2 regions of the Buttiauxella sp. JUb87 genome follow, and region 1 is predicted to be linked to the other one. Evidence: predicted binding sites of a transcription regulator. Region 1 holds the regulator's gene; the other holds the start of a gene.
The links. The regulator Fur, encoded in region 1, represses iron uptake genes when iron is present. The targets are predictions, from matches to a motif close to ATAATAATGAGAACNACTATCAA.

Region 1 (9,001 bases):
TGTGCGCGTCCTGAAAACAAAGCCAAAGTCATGGGTATCATGATGGCGGGTGCGTTTGCTGCCTTCTTTACTGGTATCACCGAACCGTTGGAATTCTCCTTCATGTTCGTGGCCCCAGTTCTGTATCTGATTCACGCAGTGCTGACGGGTATCTCCGTATTTATCGCAGCAAGCATGCATTGGATTGCTGGTTTCGGCTTCAGTGCGGGTCTGGTGGATATGGTGCTTTCTTCCCGTAACCCACTGGCGACACACTGGTACATGCTGATCCCGCAAGGCCTGGTGTTCTTCGCTATCTACTACGTTGTGTTCCGTTTCACTATCACCAAATTCAATCTGTTGACCCCAGGGCGTGAACTGGCTGTTGCAGGTGATGAAACTGATGGTCAGGACGTGAATGTTAGCGCCAATAGCAATCAAGATGTTTCTGAGCTGGCTCGTCAGTACATCGCTGCTGTGGGTGGCTCAGCTAACCTGACAGGCATCGACGCGTGTATCACTCGTCTGCGCCTGAACGTAAAAGACTCTTCATTGGTTAACGAATCTTTGGCTAAACGCCTGGGTGCAACCGGTGTTATCCGTCTGAACAAAACCAGCGTGCAAATCATCGTCGGCTTCGTCGCTGAGAAAATTGCTAACGCAATGAAAACGGTAGGTGATGTTGCAGCGGCTCCAGTTAGCGCTACAGCTGCACCGGTTGCCGCAGCTACTGCAAAACCACAGGCTGTACCAAACGCTGTCACCATCGCCGCTCTGGTTTCTCCAGTAACGGGTGATGTGGTTGCTCTGGAACAAGTTCCAGATGAAGCCTTCGCCAGCAAAGCAGTAGGTGATGGTGTTGCTGTTAAGCCAACCGAGAAAATGGTTGTCGCGCCAGCTGCCGGTACTATCGTTAAGATCTTTAATACCAACCACGCGTTCTGTCTGGAAACCGAAAAAGGTGCAGAAATCGTTGTCCATATGGGCATTGATACTGTCGCACTGAACGGCCAGGGCTTTACTCGTCTGGTAGAAGAGGGTGCTGAAGTGGTTGCAGGCCAGCCGATTCTGGAAATGGACCTTGATTTCCTGAACGCAAATGCTCGCTCCATGATTAGCCCGGTTGTTTGCAGCAACATTGATGACTACAGCGGTCTGGTTATTCAGGCGCAAGGTTCAGTGGTTGCGGGGCAAACGCCTCTGTACGAAATTAAAGGCAAATAATCGCTCCTGAGTCATAGATTGTGCCTTTAGCGGCTGGAGAGTATTTTCTCCAGCCGCTTTTTTATTGCTCCAGCTTGACCCTTCCCGATCCCCTTATTTATTCAACAAAAGGTTGTTTCCGACGCTTGCTTATAAGATCATGTGCCGATAACTGAAGTTTTTGCACAGAGGAACCCGCGATGAGTGAGGCAGAAGCCCGCCCAACTAACTTTATTCGCCAGATTATTGATGAAGATTTGGCTAATGGTAAGCACACCAGCATTTGCACCCGTTTTCCGCCAGAGCCAAATGGCTATCTGCATATCGGCCATGCAAAATCCATCTGCCTGAACTTTGGTATCGCACAAGATTATCAAGGGCAGTGCAACCTGCGTTTCGATGACACTAACCCAGCAAAAGAAGACATCGAATTCGTAGATTCAATTAAGCACGATGTTGAATGGCTTGGTTTTCACTGGTCAGGCAATGTGCGCTACTCCTCCGATTATTTCGATCAGTTGTTCAACTATGCTGTAGAGCTTGTCAATAAAGGTCTGGCGTATGTTGACGAACTGACTCCAGAGCAGATCCGTGAATATCGCGGCTCATTGACCGCACCTGGGAAAAATAGCCCATACCGCGATCGTAGCGTCGAGGAAAACCTCGCGCTGTTCGAGAAAATGCGTAACGGTGAATTTGCTGAAGGCACTGCGTGCCTGCGTGCGAAAATCGACATGGCATCACCATTTATCGTGATGCGCGATCCGGTTATTTATCGCATCAAATTTGCTGAACACCATCAGACTGGTACCAAGTGGTGCATCTATCCGATGTACGACTTCACGCACTGCATTTCCGATGCGCTGGAAGGTATTACTCACTCTTTATGTACGCTGGAGTTCCAGGACAACCGTCGTCTGTACGATTGGGTGCTGGATAACATCACTATTCCTGTGCACCCGCGTCAGTACGAGTTCTCTCGCCTGAATCTCGAATACTCCATCATGTCTAAGCGTAAGCTGAACCTGCTGGTGACTGAGAAAGTAGTGGAAGGGTGGGATGACCCACGTATGCCAACCATTTCTGGCCTGCGTCGTCGTGGTTACACTGCCGGTTCTATTCGTGAGTTCTGTAAGCGTATTGGCGTGACCAAACAAGACAACACCGTTGAAATGGCTGCTTTGGAATCATGTATTCGTGATGACCTGAACGAAAACGCCCCGCGCGCGATGGCAGTGCTCGATCCGGTGAAAGTGATTATTGAAAACTTCCCGCAGGGCGAAGTGGAAATGGTCACCATGCCAAACCATCCGAACAAGCCAGAAATGGGTAGCCGCCAGGTGCCGTTCAGCCGTGAGATTTACATTGATCGTGCTGACTTCCGCGAAGAAGCGAATAAGCAGTACAAGCGTCTGGTGTTGGGCAAAGAAGTCCGCCTGCGTAATGCTTATGTGATTAAAGCCGATCGTGTTGAGAAAGATGAAGCCGGGAATATCACCGTGCTGCATTGTTCCTACGATCCGGACACATTAAGCAAAGACCCGGCTGATGGCCGTAAAGTAAAAGGCGTTATTCATTGGGTAAGTGCTGAACACGCCTTGCCAGTTGAAATTCGCCTTTACGACCGTCTGTTCAGCGTGGCTAACCCAGGTGCGGCGGAAGATTTCCTGGCAACGATCAACCCAGAGTCTCTGGTGATTAAGCAAGGTTTCGTCGAACCAAGCCTGCAAAATGCTGAGAAAGGCAAAGCGTATCAGTTCGAGCGTGAAGGTTATTTCTGCCTTGATAGCCGTCTGGCAACTGCGGAAAAACTGGTGTTTAACCGCACCGTTGGTTTGCGTGATACCTGGGCCAAAATAGGCGAGTAATTAGTTATACACGCAGTCAATATGTAACAAAGACGCCGCAAATCGCGGCGTTTTTTTTTGCTTAATAATCACAGGATTAAATATTTACTTACATTCGCGATGCGAATTAATGTTATTTATATTTCCCTGGGAATTCTCTGGCTGGTCAATCTCGGAACATAATAAATCCTTTCTTTTATCATGTGAGCGCTCTCATATGGTGGTTTATATCAATATTTGTTGATTTATAAACATAAAATTCCACAGTTGATTTTTGTTACAAATACTCATGAATTATGTGCTCTCTGTCATAATATCGGAATGAACTCTTACAAAGTCGTTGATAATTCGCGTCGCGAAAAATAGTCTTATGGGGAGCAGTAAATGCGGGAAAATATTTATAACCGCTTTAGCCGTTAGGCATTTTTACTTTTTTCGCTATCTGACGTCTTTTAACGTCCGGCGATTATTTATACGTCAAAGAGGAATTTTATATGCGTACGTTTAGTGGCAAACGTAGTGCGCTGGCCCTTGCTATTGCAGGCGTCACGGCTCTTTCTGGACTGGTTGTTATCCCTCAGGCAAGTGCAGCAGGTTTTTTTGATGATTCAACACTGACCGGTGGTGTTTATTACTGGCAGCGTGAACGTGACCGTAAAGATGTTACGACAGATAAATATGAAACTAACCTTTCTCACGCTACCTGGAACGCCAATCTGGACTTCCAGTCCGGTTATGCTGCTGACATGTTTGGTCTGGATATCGCCGCCTTTACTGCTATCGAAATGGCAGAAAATGGCGACAGCGGCCACCCGAACGAAATCGCATTTTCCTCTTCAAACAAAGCTTACGATGAAGATTATTCCGGCGATAAGAGCGGTATAAGCCTTTATAAAGCCGCAGCTAAATTCAAATACGGCCCGGTTTGGGCCCGTGCGGGTTACATCCAGCCAACAGGGCAATCTTTATTAGCACCACACTGGAGTTTCATGCCTGGTACTTACCAGGGCGCTGAAGCCGGGGCAAACTTTGATTATGCCGATGCCGGTGCTCTGAGCTTCTCCTACATGTGGACCAATGAGTATAAAGCTCCGTGGCACCTGGAGATGGACAAGTTCTATCAGAACGATAAGAACACCAAAGTTGAGTATCTGCACTCGCTGGGCGCGAAGTATGACTTCAAAAATGATCTGATTCTTGAAGCGGCATTCGGTCAGGCAGAAGGGTATATCGACCAATACTTCACTAAAGCAAGCTACAAATTTGATGTAGCTGGCAGCCCATTGTCTACCAGCTACCAGTTCTACGGTTCGCGTGACAAAGTCTCTGATGGCAGCGTTAACGATCTGTATGACGGCACCGCATGGTTGCAGGCTCTGACATTCGGCTACAAAGTGGGCCAGGTTGACCTGCGGCTCGAAGGTACCATGGTCAAGGCTGATGGCCAGCAGGGCTACTTCCTGCAACGTATGACCCCAACTTACGCATCGTCAAACGGTCGTCTGGATATCTGGTGGGATAACCGTTCTGACTTCAACGCCAATGGTGAAAAAGCCATCTTCGCGGGTGCCATGTATGACCTGAGCAATTGGGATCTGGCTGGTTGGGCTGTAGGTGCTTCGTATGTTTACGCATGGGATGCAAAACCAAGCTCTAAACCAACCACTGACGGTTACTACGATGCTGACAATCGCCTGAAAGAATCGGCGTACAGCCTTGACGCGTTGTACACCATTCAGGATGGGCGCGCGAAAGGCACTCTGTTCAAACTGCACTTCACTCAATACGACAACCACTCCGACATCCCAAGCTGGGGCGGTGGTTACGGCAACATCTTCCAGGATGAGCGTGACGTGAAATTCATCGTCATCGCACCGTTCACCATCTTCTGATTCGATTCCGGGCGTGAAAGCGCCCGGTTTTATAAAGGATATCGAGCATGAAAAAAATCATTTTGGTTACGGTCATGGCTTTAGGTTTGAGCGCCTGCGCACAACCCTCTAAAACGGCACCTGAAGATACAAAACTGAAACAAGCCTATAGCGCCTGTATCAATACCGCAGAAGGGAATCCTGATAAAATTCAGGCCTGTCAGAGCGTGTTAAACGTGCTGGGTCAGGAAAAGGAACACCAGGAATTTGCGAAGAAAGAAACGGTGCGCACCCTGGATTATCAAAACTGTATTCAGGCCACTCGTACTGGTAACGACCAGGCGGTAAAAGCCAAGTGCGATAAAATCTGGCAAGAGATTCGTGCGAACAACAAGTAATCTGTGAATTCAGGCAATAAAAAAACCGGTGAGCTTCCTCACCGGTTTTTTTATACCTGACATCTGGTTCAGAATGTCAGATATGCGGATTACTTTTCGCTGATTTCGTGTGCATTCTCGTCGGTACGGCAATCACCTTCAGCGCAGTGACCGTAAAGGTACAGGCTGTGGTTGGTCAGACGGATGCCATGGCGTGATGCGATTTCACGCTGACGAGATTCAATTGAATCATCACTGAACTCAATAACTTTGCCGCAGTCCAGGCAAATCAGGTGGTCGTGGTGATGTTGTTGAGTTAACTCGAATACGGATTTGCCGCCTTCGAAGTTGTGACGAGTGACAATGCCTGCATCATCAAACTGGTTTAGTACACGATAAACTGTGGCGAGACCAATTTCTTCGCCCATATCAATCAGACGTTTGTATAAGTCTTCCGCACTGACATGATGGTTCACCGGACCCTGTAGCACTTCAAGGATTTTTAATCGCGGAAGCGTGACTTTCAGGCCGGCCTTCTTCAATGCGGTATTATTGTCAGTCATGCGGAAATTGTCCTGTTGCTTAACGGATCGCTCGGACTCAGGGTGAGCGTTAAGATGAATGCGTCTCATTATAGAACTGCAGATTCTAAATGGAAACCGCAAGTATTATTCATAATCAAGCTAAAAAATGGCGGCTGAGTCGCGATTTAATTGCCTTGTTAGCTATTTAGCCAGGGGGTCATTGTACAGGGACAAACCGAAAAGTTAAAAATTTGTAGCGATTATTTTAATCGGAATAATCTATCAATGTGACGCAACCCGTTTAAAAGCTGCGTCACATCCAGAATCAGGCGTTGATGATATCTGCCAGGTTCAGCTCGTCAGAAACTTGTTTGACCCATTTCTGAACGCGTTCAGCGGTCAGTTCTGGTTGACGATCTTCATCGATAGCCAGACCGACAAAGTGATCGTCGTCAGCCAGACCTTTAGAGGCTTCAAAATGGTAGCCCGCCGTTGGCCAGTGACCGACGATAGCAGCACCGCGTGGCTCAATGATGTCACGGATAGTGCCCAATGCGTCACAGAAGTATTCTGCATAGTCTTCCTGGTCACCACAGCCGAACAGGGCGACCAGTTTGCCGTTGAAATCAACTTCTTCCAGAGTCGGGAAGAAGTCATCCCAGTCGCATTGCGCTTCACCGTAATACCACGTTGGAATGCCGAGAAGCAGAATATCGAAGCCTTCCAGGTCTTCTTTGCTGCTCTTAGCAATGTCATGCACCTCAGCAACGTCTTTACCGAGCTGTTTTTGAATCATCTTCGCGATATTTTCGGTGTTACCAGTGTCGCTGCCGAAAAAAATGCCTACGATTGCCATGAGTAAAATAACCTCTTGATACTTAATGGTATGGTGGCTGCTAATTGGCCACAGATAGGGCAATCATAGCAGAACACATTGCGGTGCGGAAACTGCTATCAGCCTGTTGTGCACAGACTGCAACATCGTATTCCGGGCATATAGCCTTTCAACTAACTGAGATGCTGCTTCAGTTGCGCGAGTAGAATCTCTTCAATCAACTCACTACGACTGATATTGCGCGCTTCAGCCAGATGATTTAGTGCATCTACTGCATCGTTATTGAGCTTCAGTTCCACTCGCTTCAGGCCGCGTACTTTATCGCGCTTGAGCTGGTTGCGTTTGTTGATACGCAGTTGCTCATCACGCGTCAGCGGATTAGTTTTTGGCCGCCCGGGGCGACGCTCGTCCGCGAACAGATCTAATGTAGTACGGTCCGTTTGTTCTTTTGCCATGATTAGACTACTGACAGGGAATTCAGGTGGCACGGAGCGGGGTGCTCTGGCGCATTTTAGCGCGCAATCATACATCAGCATGGCTTGCGCGCCAACGCGTTAGCTGCATCTAACAGCCAGTCGGTTTGTTTTTAATCAGTTTGCGGCACTTGCGTCGATAAAACGGTGGATTGCGCGCAAAACAGCATCAGGTTTTTCGGCGTGAACCCAGTGTCCGGCACCGGCAACCACATGAGCGCGCGCCTGAGGGAATTGCGCAAGCAGCGTTTCGCGGTGTGATTCGTCAACATAAGGGGATGCACCACCACGGATAAACAGTGCCGGTTCATTCCAGGTTGGGATAGCTTGCCAGCCGACAATATTCTCGTACTGTTCCCACAATACCGGAACATTAAACTTCCACTCGCCGTCAGCAAATGACTTCAGCAAGAATTGAATCACACCTTCTTCGTTCAGATGCTCACGCATCACCATAGCGGCTTGTTGACGTGTTTTCGCTCCACTACTACTGACTGCATTAATAGCCGCGAAAATTTCATCGTGACGGCGTACCTGATAATCCACCGGTGCAATGTCAATCAGCACCAGTTTATCAATGCGCTCAGGTGCAATAGCTGTCAGAGCCATCGCAACTTTACCGCCCATGGAATGGCCGATAATGATTGCTTTTTCAAAGCCATATTCTTCGAGCGTTTCAACCACATCCTGCGCCATCGCGGCATAGTTCATTTCAGAGCTACGGGGCGATAAACCATGGTTGCGCAGATCGATTTGCAGCAACGTATGATTTTGCCCGAGGTCGCGGGCCAACACGCCCAGGTTATCAAGGCTACCAAAAAGGCCGTGGATTAGGACGATGGGGGAATTACTAGTCGATTGTTGCGCAGTTTGCAGGCGAGCATTCAATTTCATGGCAAAGTTCTTTTTTTTTACTTCGTGAGGTTAGGGTATCATAACGGCATCCTGCCGCAGTGCCGCAAATTTCCAGTTTAGTCTGACTTTGTGGTGTGACATAAGTTTGGCGCTACCCGAGGTTGGGATTTGTGCGAATATGTACATATAATCCCAACAACTTGAATTCAGAAAAGATACCGCACCGGATTAAGATGAAAACAATTGAAGTTGATGACGAGCTCTATCGCTATATTGCCAGCCACACGCAGCACATTGGTGAAAGCGCGTCCGATATTTTACGGCGCATGTTGAAATTTACCGCCGGTCAATCTCCTGCTACACCAGTAACTACCGGCCAGACGGCAGCAGCTGCTGCTCCGGAAGCCAAACCCGTAAACAAAGCTCGCGATCGCGTACGTGCGGTTCGTGAATTACTGTTGTCAGATGAATATGCCGAGCAAAAGAAAGCCGTCAATCGTTTCATGATGGTGCTTTCTACTCTGTATACCCTCGACGCACATGCTTTTGGTGAAGCGACCGAGTCGCTGCATGGCCGGACGCGCGTCTATTTTGCAGGTAATGAGCAAACGCTGCTGCAAAATGGCAACCAGACCAAACCAAAGCATGTTCCGGGCACGCCATACTGGGTTATCACTAACACCAATACGGGTCGTAAATGCAGCATGATTGAACACATCATGCAATCAATGCAGTTCCCTGCGGAATTGATTGAAAAGGTTTGCGGCACAATCTAACACCTCGCGTCAGAAGGAAAGGCCAATGGCTAACCACCCTCGTGCAGGACAACCGGCACAACAGAGCGATTTGATTAACGTAGCCCAACTGACGGCCCAGTATTACGTGCTGAAGCCTGAAGTGGGGAATAGCGAACACGCGGTGAAATTCGGTACCTCCGGCCATCGTGGTAGTGCGGCACGTCATAGTTTCAACGAACCTCACATTCTGGCGATTGCTCAGGCGATTGCTGAAGATCGTGCAAAAAATGGCATTACCGG
Region 2 (9,001 bases), 170 kb from region 1:
TTTAGTGGCGAAGCGATGGATTTCATTACCGTCTAACCACACCTCGCCGTGCATCGGTTTCATCAGGCGGCTTAGCGTGCGCAGCAGCGTGGATTTCCCGCAGCCGTTGGGGCCGATAATCGCGGTAAATTTCCCGTCAGGAATGGCGACGGTCAGGCCATCTGCCACCACATGATTGCCATATCCCAGCGTCAGTTTTTCGCCATGCAGGCGTGAGGGGGAGGAAATCTGACTCATTTCTTACGGGACTCCTGAATCAACAACGCAATTAAATAGATACCGCCAAGGCTGACCGTCACCACGCCGACCGGTAACTGATACGGCATGAACAGTTGCTGGGCGCAAAGGTCGGCGGCCAGCAGCAACGTTGCACCGCATAAGGCGGATTGCAGCAAACCCCAGCGCGAGCTGCCGCTCAGGCGGCGGGCAATGTGCGGGGCGACGAGGGCGATAAACGAAATCGGCCCGGCAAGTGCGGTTGCGGCGGCAGTCAGAATCACGCCGGTTAACATCAACATCAGGCGCGAGCGCTCAACGGAAACACCCAATGCGCAGGCGCTGTCATCGCCCATTTCCAGCAGCCGCATACGGCGAACCAGTAATGCGCCCGCAATTAGCGCTAGCAACATCAACGGGGCGGCAGGGGAAATTTTCGCCCACGTCAAACCGTTGAGTGAGCCTGCATTCCACAACCCGGCGGAGAGAGCGGTTTCCAGCGAGGCGTGCAGTAACAGCCAGGTGTTAAACGCCACCAGCATGGCGCGCACGCCGATTCCAATAATGATTAAGCGGAAAGTTTCGATACCGTTACGCCAGGCCAGCAACCACACCACCAGCGCGGTGATGATGCCGCCTGCCATGGCTGCACCGGCAATCGCCGTTTGATGTTGACCAAACAGCACCATCGCCACTAATACTCCGCTCCAGGCTCCGGTGTTAAAACCCATCACATCCGGGCTGCCGAGCGGGTTGCGCATTAGCGACTGGAAAATGGCCCCGCTCACGCCCAGCGCCGCGCCAATCAGCAGCGCCATGACAACGCGTGGTAAACGCCATTCGACGACCACCAGTGAGATATTACGTGGTGCTGTACCAAGCAGCGCGTCAATCACCTGGCTGACCGAGAGCGGCAACACGCCGCTGCCCAGGCTCCATAATCCGAGCGAGATACCGAGCAACAGCAAGCACCAGCAACTGATAAACAGGCGTGGGGAGGAGCGGTTCATTGCCTGGCTCCTTTGCGGCTACGGCGCACCAGGTAAATGAGCATCGGCGCGCCAATAAACGCGCTCACCACCGAAACGCGCAGCTCGCCAGGCACCAGCATGCGGCCAATAATATCGGCGAACAGCAACAGGGCAGGGGTGGCAATCAAGGTGACGGGAAGCGACCAGCGGTGGTCGGCACCCACCAGCCAACGCGCCAGATGCGGCATCATCAGGCCAATAAAGGCAATCGGCCCCACGGCGGCGGTGGCGCTGCCACACAATAACGTTATTGCCACTAAACCCAGCAATTGGGTGCGCGCCACTTTACTGCCGAGTGCGGTTGCGGTGTCGGTGCCCATGCTCAGGCTGTTAAGCGAACGGCTGATCAGCAGCGCAATCGCACAGCCCGTCAGTACCGGCAGCACGATAATTTTCAAAGTGGTGAGGGTGCGAATATCCAGCGTTCCGGCCTGCCAGAAACGTAACTGGTCATAGACCACTGGATTTAACAGCGCGATACCGTTGCTCAAGCCTTCAAGCACCGCGCCGAGCGCCACGCCTGCCAGCGTCAAGCGCACCGGGCTGAGCTGCCCACCGCCCTGGCTTCCGGTAAACGCCACCACTAAAGCGGCAGTTAATGCACCAGCAAACGCCAGCCCGAGCAGCGCTATCGGCGACGAAAGGCTCCACACGGCGGCACCCAGCACAATGGCAAAACTCGCTCCGGCATTAACACCAAGCAGACCGGGGTCAGCAAGCGGATTGCGCGTCAGGGTTTGCATCAACGCACCGGCAAGGCCAAGTGCGCCTCCGGCAAGAATACCCGCTAGCGTGCGCGGGAGGCGTGCATCAAGCACGATAGTGCAATCCGCACTTTGGCACTGGCCGCTGAGCGCATCCATAACAACTTCTGCGGGGAGTGATTTGGCACCTAACAGCAGACTGAGCGCTGCCATTAAAAGCAGTAAAAACAACAAACTCAGCAGGATGAACCAGCGTGACATACGTTGTATATCCTTCACTTCGTAGCCTTACAAAAACCATGTAAAATTAAATGATAGTTATTATCATTATCACTCTTATTTGTTTATGCTAGCATGAGCCGCCTCGCATCTGGAAAGAAAAATTCGTTTTAAGGCCATGTAATGAACCGCAATTCTTTGTTGCTCAACCTCAGTTTGCTCAAAACTCATCCTGCTTTTCGCGCCGTCTTCCTTGCCCGTTTTATCTCGATTGTCTCGCTTGGGTTACTGGGCGTTGCCGTGCCGGTACAAATCCAGACGCTGACCGGTTCCTCCTTGCAAGTCGGGCTGGCAGTGACGTTAACCGGCAGCGCGATGTTTATCGGCCTGATGATGGGCGGCGTGCTGGCCGACCGGCACGAACGCCGCCGTTTGATTTTGCTGGCGCGATCTACCTGTGGCGTTGGCTTTATTGGCCTGACGATTAACGCCGCCTTGCCGGAACCGTCGCTGGCGGCGATTTATCTGCTTGGCGTGTGGGATGGTTTCTTTGGCGCACTTGGCGTGACCGCGTTGTTAGCCGCCACACCCGCGTTAGTCGGGCGTGAAAATTTAATGCAGGCGAGTGCGATTACCATGCTGACGGTGCGCCTCGGCTCAGTGATTTCACCGATGATTGGCGGGCTGTTGTTGGCCTCCGGCGGCGTGGTGTGGAACTACGCGCTGGCGTCTGTCGGCACTTTCGTCACTTTACTGCCGCTGTTGAGTTTACCGAAGCTGGCGCCACCGCCGCAGGTGCGTGAAAACCCGCTGCTTTCGCTGCTCAATGGGTTCCGTTTTTTGGTCGGTAACCCGATTATTGGCGGCATTGCGTTAGTTGGCGCGTTGCTGACGATGGCGAGCGCGGTGCGCGTTCTTTATCCCGCACTCGCCGGACACTGGCAAATGAGTGCGGCGCAAATCGGCCTGATGTACGCTGCCGTTCCGTTGGGTGCTGCCATTGGCGCGTTGACCAGCGGGCGTATTGCTCATCACGCACGCCCAGGCCGTATTATGCTGGCGACGGGAATTGTTTCGTTTATCTCAATTGGCGTTTTCAGCCTGATGCCGGTTTGGGGGCTTGGGCTGGCGTGTCTGGCGCTATTTGGTTATCTCAGTGCGATCAGCTCTTTGCTGCAATACACCTTAATTCAGACGCTAACACCGGACGGTATGTTAGGTCGTATTAACGGTTTGTGGACGGCGCAAAACGTCACTGGCGATGCGATTGGTGCCGCCATTTTAGGCGGCCTGACGGTAGCGATGACGCCGGTCGCTGCGGCGAGTGCGAGCGGCCTGGCATTAACACTGTGCGGCATAGTATTGGCGATGGTGTTGGTGCAGCTGCGTGGTTATCAGCAGAGCGTTCCGGCGTAGGTTTTCGTAGGGTGGATAAGCGCAAGCGTCATCCACCACATTACAAAAAATCACTTGCTACCAAACAACTGACTCATCCGCTCCAGAACCTGCGTGGCACTGTAATAATCCAGACGGAATGTTTCGGTGCCCAGCGCATAAACCTGTTTTTTCTGCACGGCGCCCAGGTGCGAAAGCAATGGGTTGGTTTCCAGCGCCGTGGCATCTTTCTCATCGCTGGCGAACAGGAACAAACTCTCACCATTCAAACCCGCAGCAAGATTCTCGCCACCCAATTGCACGATGTCGTGGCGTTTTCCCATGCTCTTGCTGGCATTCACCGCCGCAGGCAAAGACGACAAAGTAAAACCTAACTGCTGGAACAATTTCCCCTGCGCGGATTCTGCCGTCCACAGGTTTGCCGAACGTGATGCCGGGGTGTAAACCAGCGCGGTGACCGGCTGTGGCGGCAGCGTCATACGCTGTTTTGCCTCGTTGAGCTGCTTATCAAAACTGGCAATGCGTGCCGCCGCCTGGGTTTCATGCCCGGTAATCTCGCCGAGTTGCGTCAGCAATTGCTGCCAGCTTTTGTCGTCGTAATTGATAACTAACGTCGGGGCGATAGTGGAAAGCTGGTCATAAAGGGCGAGGGCGGAATCGCCTCCGGTGGCACTAATCAAAATCAAATCTGGCATTTGCGCAGCCACGGCTTCGGCGCTGGCTTCGCCAATATATAAACGCTGCACGTTGCGCGCTTTTGCGATATCACCCCACTGGCGCAGGAAACCTTGCGCATCTCCCATTCGATTGCCAGGTGTGGTGGCACCGCTTGCCACCACGGGGGCATCAATTGCCAGCAGCGAGCCGGTTAGCGTGACGCTAGTGGAAACAATGCGCAGCGGTGCTTGTGTCAGCGTATGTGTGCCATGGCTGTCGGTGATCGTTCGCGGCCAGTCGGCGGCGTGGGCGAGGCTGCTTAAGCATAGAAAGATGAATGCGGAGAATCTGATTTTCACTCAATGACATCCTGTTGAAATTTGCCTGATGGCGGTGGATGGCGCTGGCGCTTACCCACCCTACAAAACCGTTTCGCGTAGATCGGATAAGCATTAGCGCCATCCGACAAGACTGAGCAACTATTGACAGTGCTGTCTTTTCTCTTTAGGTTACGACCCCGAAAAGCAAATGATAATCATTATTACTATCTTTTGTCATGTTTTTACGGAGAGTTCATGGAAACGTTACTGGCTGAGGAACGACAAGAAAAACGGCTAACACCTTGTGCAGATAGTTTTTTCTTTATGTCGCCATATCGCAGTTTTTCAACAAGCGGCTGCTTTGCTCGCCTGGATTGCCCGGCGATTGATGGCGCAAATTCCCATGGTCACCTGCAAACTTCGTTGCGTGAAGCGTTCGAAAATGCCAAAAAACATGGCATCGAGAAGCCGGTTGTCGTCGGTGCCATTCCGTTTGATCCCCGCCAACCTTCAGCGCTGTTTATCCCTGAAAGCTGGCAGCCGTTTTCACGCGCCCAACGCCAGGATGACGCCCGCCAAACGGCTGTGGCGAAACCGCTCAACATTGCCGCGCGTAAAGCGATTCCGGAACAAGACAAATTTATGGAAATGGTGGCTCATGCCGCCGCTGCAACGGCGCAGCCGGATATCGACAAAGTGGTGCTCTCGCGCCTGATTGATATCGAAACCCAAATGCCAATTGATCTCGATGGGCTGCTCAATCGCCTGATTAGCCAAAACCCCACCAGCTACAACTTCCACGTCCCGTTGCCGGATGGCAGCTCGCTAGTGGGTGCCAGCCCGGAATTGCTGTTACGTAAATCCGGCAAGAATTTCAGCTCGCTGCCGCTGGCGGGATCGGCACGGCGCGACCGGGAAAATATCCCGCGTGATAGCGAAATTGGCACGCAGTTACTGCACTCAAAGAAAGACCGCCACGAACACGGTCTGGTGACGCAAGCGATGCGCGATGTTTTGCAGCCGCACAGCCAGACTTTGACGCTCTCTGACACGCCAGAACTGATTACCACGCCGACCTTATGGCACCTCGCCACGCCGATTTACGGCCAGGTAAAAGACCCGCAGGACAATGCGTTATCCCTCGCCTGCCTGCTGCACCCGACGCCGGCGTTGAGTGGCTTCCCACACGATGTGGCGCGCAAATTGATTGCAGAACTTGAGCCATTTGACCGCGAGCTGTTCGGCGGCATCGTCGGCTGGTGTGACGCTGAAGGCAACGGTGAGTGGGTGGTGACAATCCGCTGCGCCCGTGTCGCTGCAAACCAGGTGCGCCTGTTCGCTGGGGCGGGCATCGTGCCTGCTTCGTCGCCGGAATCGGAGTGGCGCGAAACTGGCGTCAAACTTTCCACCATGCTCCACGTATTTGGACTCAACTAAATGGCGATTCAATTCACGCGCTGGCCGGACGATTTAGCGGCCCGCTACCGCGAAAAAGGTTACTGGGCGGATTTGCCGCTGACCGATATTCTCAACCGCCACGCGCACAATGACGCAATTGCGCTGGTTGATGGCGAACGCCATTTCAGCTATCGCGAATTAGAACAAGCGGCGACGCGCCTGGCTTCAGCCCTTAAACGCCGTGGCCTGAACAACGGCGAAACTGCGTTGGTGCAGCTCGGTAATGTGTCGGAACTGTACATCACGCTATTCGCGCTGCTGAAAATTGGCGTAGCACCGGTTAACGCGCTGTTCAGCCATCAACGCACCGAGATGGAAGCCTACGCGCAGCAAATTGAGCCGGTGGTGCTGATTGCCGACCGCAAACACAATTTGTTCGTTCATGATGATTTCCTTGATGCGCTGTGCCAGCAAAACCCGTCGCTACGCATGGCTGTTTTGCTCAATGAAAGCGACCGCGAACGTTCGCTAAGTGCCTTCATCAACGAAGCGGAAGACAACTTTGTCGCTTCGCCATCGGCGGCGGACGAAGTGGCATTTTTCCAGCTTTCCGGCGGCAGCACCGGCACGCCGAAACTGATCCCGCGCACCCATAACGATTACTACTACAGCATTCGCCGCAGCGTCGAAATCTGCCGTTTTGATACCCACACGCGCTTCTTGTGCGCCATTCCGGCGGCGCATAACTACGCGCTGAGTTCACCAGGTTCGCTGGGCGTTTTTTACGGCGGCGGGCGTGTGGTGCTGGCAAACGACCCGAGCGCCACGCTCTGTTTCCCGCTGATTGAACGCCATCAAATCAACGTCACCGCACTGGTGCCGCCTGCGGTCAGTCTGTGGTTACAAGCCATTGGCGAATGGGGCAGCAATAAATCGCTTGAGTCGCTAAAGCTGTTGCAGGTCGGCGGTGCGCGTTTAAGCGAAGCGCTTGCCGCCCGCATTCCCGCTGAAATTGGCTGCCAGTTACAGCAGGTTTTCGGCATGGCCGAAGGGCTGGTGAACTACACGCGCCTTGATGATTCAGATGAACATATCTTCAAAACCCAGGGTAAGCCGATGTGCCCGGACGACGAAGTGTGGGTGGCCGATGAAAATGGCAACCCATTACCGCATGGCGAAGTGGGCCGCCTGATGACGCGCGGGCCGTACACCTTCCGGGGCTATTACCGCAGCCCGGAACACAACGCCAGCGCCTTCGATGCCAACGGTTTTTACTGCTCCGGCGACCTGATTTCGATTGCTGAAGACGGCTACATCACCGTGCAGGGGCGCGAGAAAGATCAGATCAATCGCGGTGGCGAGAAGATCGCCGCCGAGGAGATCGAAAACCTGCTGCTGCGCCATGAAGAGATCGTCCATGCCGCGCTGGTTTCGATGGAAGACAGTTTATTGGGCGAGAAAAGCTGCGCGTTTATCGTCGGCAGTCGCCTGTTCCGCGCGGTAGAAATTCGCCGTTATTTGCGTGAGTTGGGCATTGCCGACTTCAAGCTACCGGATCGCATTGAAATTGTTGAAAACCTGCCGCTGACCGCGGTGGGTAAAGTGGACAAAAAACGTTTGCGCCAGTTGATTGCTGACAGGCAACTGGTTTCCTGACTGACGGAGAATTTATGGCTATTCCAAAATTGAACGCGTACAGCTTACCGACAGCTGCCGACATCCCGGAAAACAAAGTGAACTGGGCGTTTGAACCCGAGCGTGCGGCACTGCTGATTCACGATATGCAGGAATATTTCATCGATTTCTGGGGTGATGATTGCCCAATGATCCAGCAGGTTATTGCCAATATTGCCGCGCTGCGCGCTTACTGCAAACGCCACAATATTCCGGTCTATTACACCGCGCAGCCGAATGCGCAAAGTGATGAAGACCGTGCGCTGCTTAACGACATGTGGGGGCCGGGCTTAAATAAACACCCTGAGCGCCAGAAAGTGGTGGCAGAACTCGTGCCAGACGAACACGACACGGTGCTGACCAAATGGCGTTACAGCGCGTTTATCCGCTCGCCGCTGGAACAGGCGTTAAAAGAAACCGGCCGTAACCAGCTGATTATTTGCGGTGTTTACGCGCACATTGGCTGCATGACCACGGCAACTGATGCGTTTATGCGTGACATCAAACCGTTTATGGTCGCTGATGCGCTGGCTGATTTCAGCCGCGAAGAACACATCATGGCGCTGAAATACACCGCAGGCCGTTCCGGGCGCGTGGTGATGACCCGCGATTTGCTGCCCGAATGTGCGCCGCAAAACAAACAGCAACTACGTGAAATCGTCCTGCCGTTGCTGGATGAATCCGACATCCCGGAAGATGACGAAAACCTGATTGATTACGGCCTCGACTCGGTGCGCATGATGGCGCTGGCGGCACGCTGGCGCAAAATTCACGCTGACATCGATTTCGTGATGCTGGCGAAAAACCCGAGCATCGACGCCTGGTGGGTATTGCTGTCTCGGGAAGTGGCGGCATGAACATCGATTTTAGCGGCAAAACCGTCTGGGTAACGGGTGCAGGCAAGGGCATCGGTTACCACACCGCGCGGGCGTTTAGCGAAGCTGGTGCGACGGTTATCGGCTTTGATCTGGCGTTCCCATTGGAGATTTATCCGTTTGCCACCCAAGTGTTAAACGTGGCGGATGCCGACCGGGTCGCTGCCGTTACGCAGCGAATACTCAGCGACGAGCAGCAACTGGATGTGCTGGTGAATGCGGCGGGAATTTTGCGCATGGGTGCTACGGATGCGTTAGCGCTGCAAGACTGGCAGGACACGTTTGCGGTCAACGTCGGCGGCGCGTTCAATATGTTCCGCGCCGTGATGCCACGTATGCGTGAGCAGCGTAGCGGGGCGATTGTCACCGTTGCATCCGATGCCGCGCACACGCCGCGCACCGGAATGTCGGCCTATGGCGCGTCGAAAGCGGCGCTCAAAAGCCTGGCGTTAACCGTTGGCCTGGAACTGGCACCGTTTGGCGTGCGTTGCAATGTGGTGTCGCCGGGGTCG

Region 2: fepD (Fe(3+)-siderophore ABC transporter permease) is a predicted target of Fur. The motif match lies at 2,263-2,285, and genes of this name have one in related genera.

The regions. Positions count from the first base shown of each region.
Region 1 is NZ_SNVY01000003.1:416,817-425,817, forward strand. Features, by position in the region: gene nagE (N-acetylglucosamine-specific PTS transporter subunit IIBC) at 1-1,203, shown strand, start outside; gene glnS (glutamine--tRNA ligase) at 1,383-3,050, shown strand; gene chiP (chitoporin) at 3,524-4,921, shown strand; gene chiQ (ChiQ/YbfN family lipoprotein) at 4,969-5,298, shown strand; gene fur (ferric iron uptake transcriptional regulator) at 5,388-5,840, opposite strand; gene fldA (flavodoxin FldA) at 6,127-6,657, opposite strand; gene ybfE (LexA regulated protein) at 6,810-7,091, opposite strand; gene ybfF (esterase) at 7,227-8,003, opposite strand; gene seqA (replication initiation negative regulator SeqA) at 8,198-8,740, shown strand; gene pgm (phosphoglucomutase (alpha-D-glucose-1,6-bisphosphate-dependent)) at 8,766-9,001, shown strand, end outside.
Region 2 is NZ_SNVY01000003.1:248,403-257,403, forward strand. Features, by position in the region: gene fepC (iron-enterobactin ABC transporter ATP-binding protein) at 1-237, opposite strand, end outside; gene fepG (iron-enterobactin ABC transporter permease) at 234-1,226, opposite strand; gene fepD (Fe(3+)-siderophore ABC transporter permease) at 1,223-2,212, opposite strand; gene entS (enterobactin transporter EntS) at 2,354-3,586, shown strand; gene fepB (Fe2+-enterobactin ABC transporter substrate-binding protein) at 3,637-4,581, opposite strand; gene entC (isochorismate synthase EntC) at 4,798-5,979, shown strand; gene EC843_RS13230 ((2,3-dihydroxybenzoyl)adenylate synthase) at 5,980-7,596, shown strand; gene EC843_RS13235 (isochorismatase) at 7,611-8,471, shown strand; gene dhbA (2,3-dihydro-2,3-dihydroxybenzoate dehydrogenase) at 8,468-9,001, shown strand, end outside.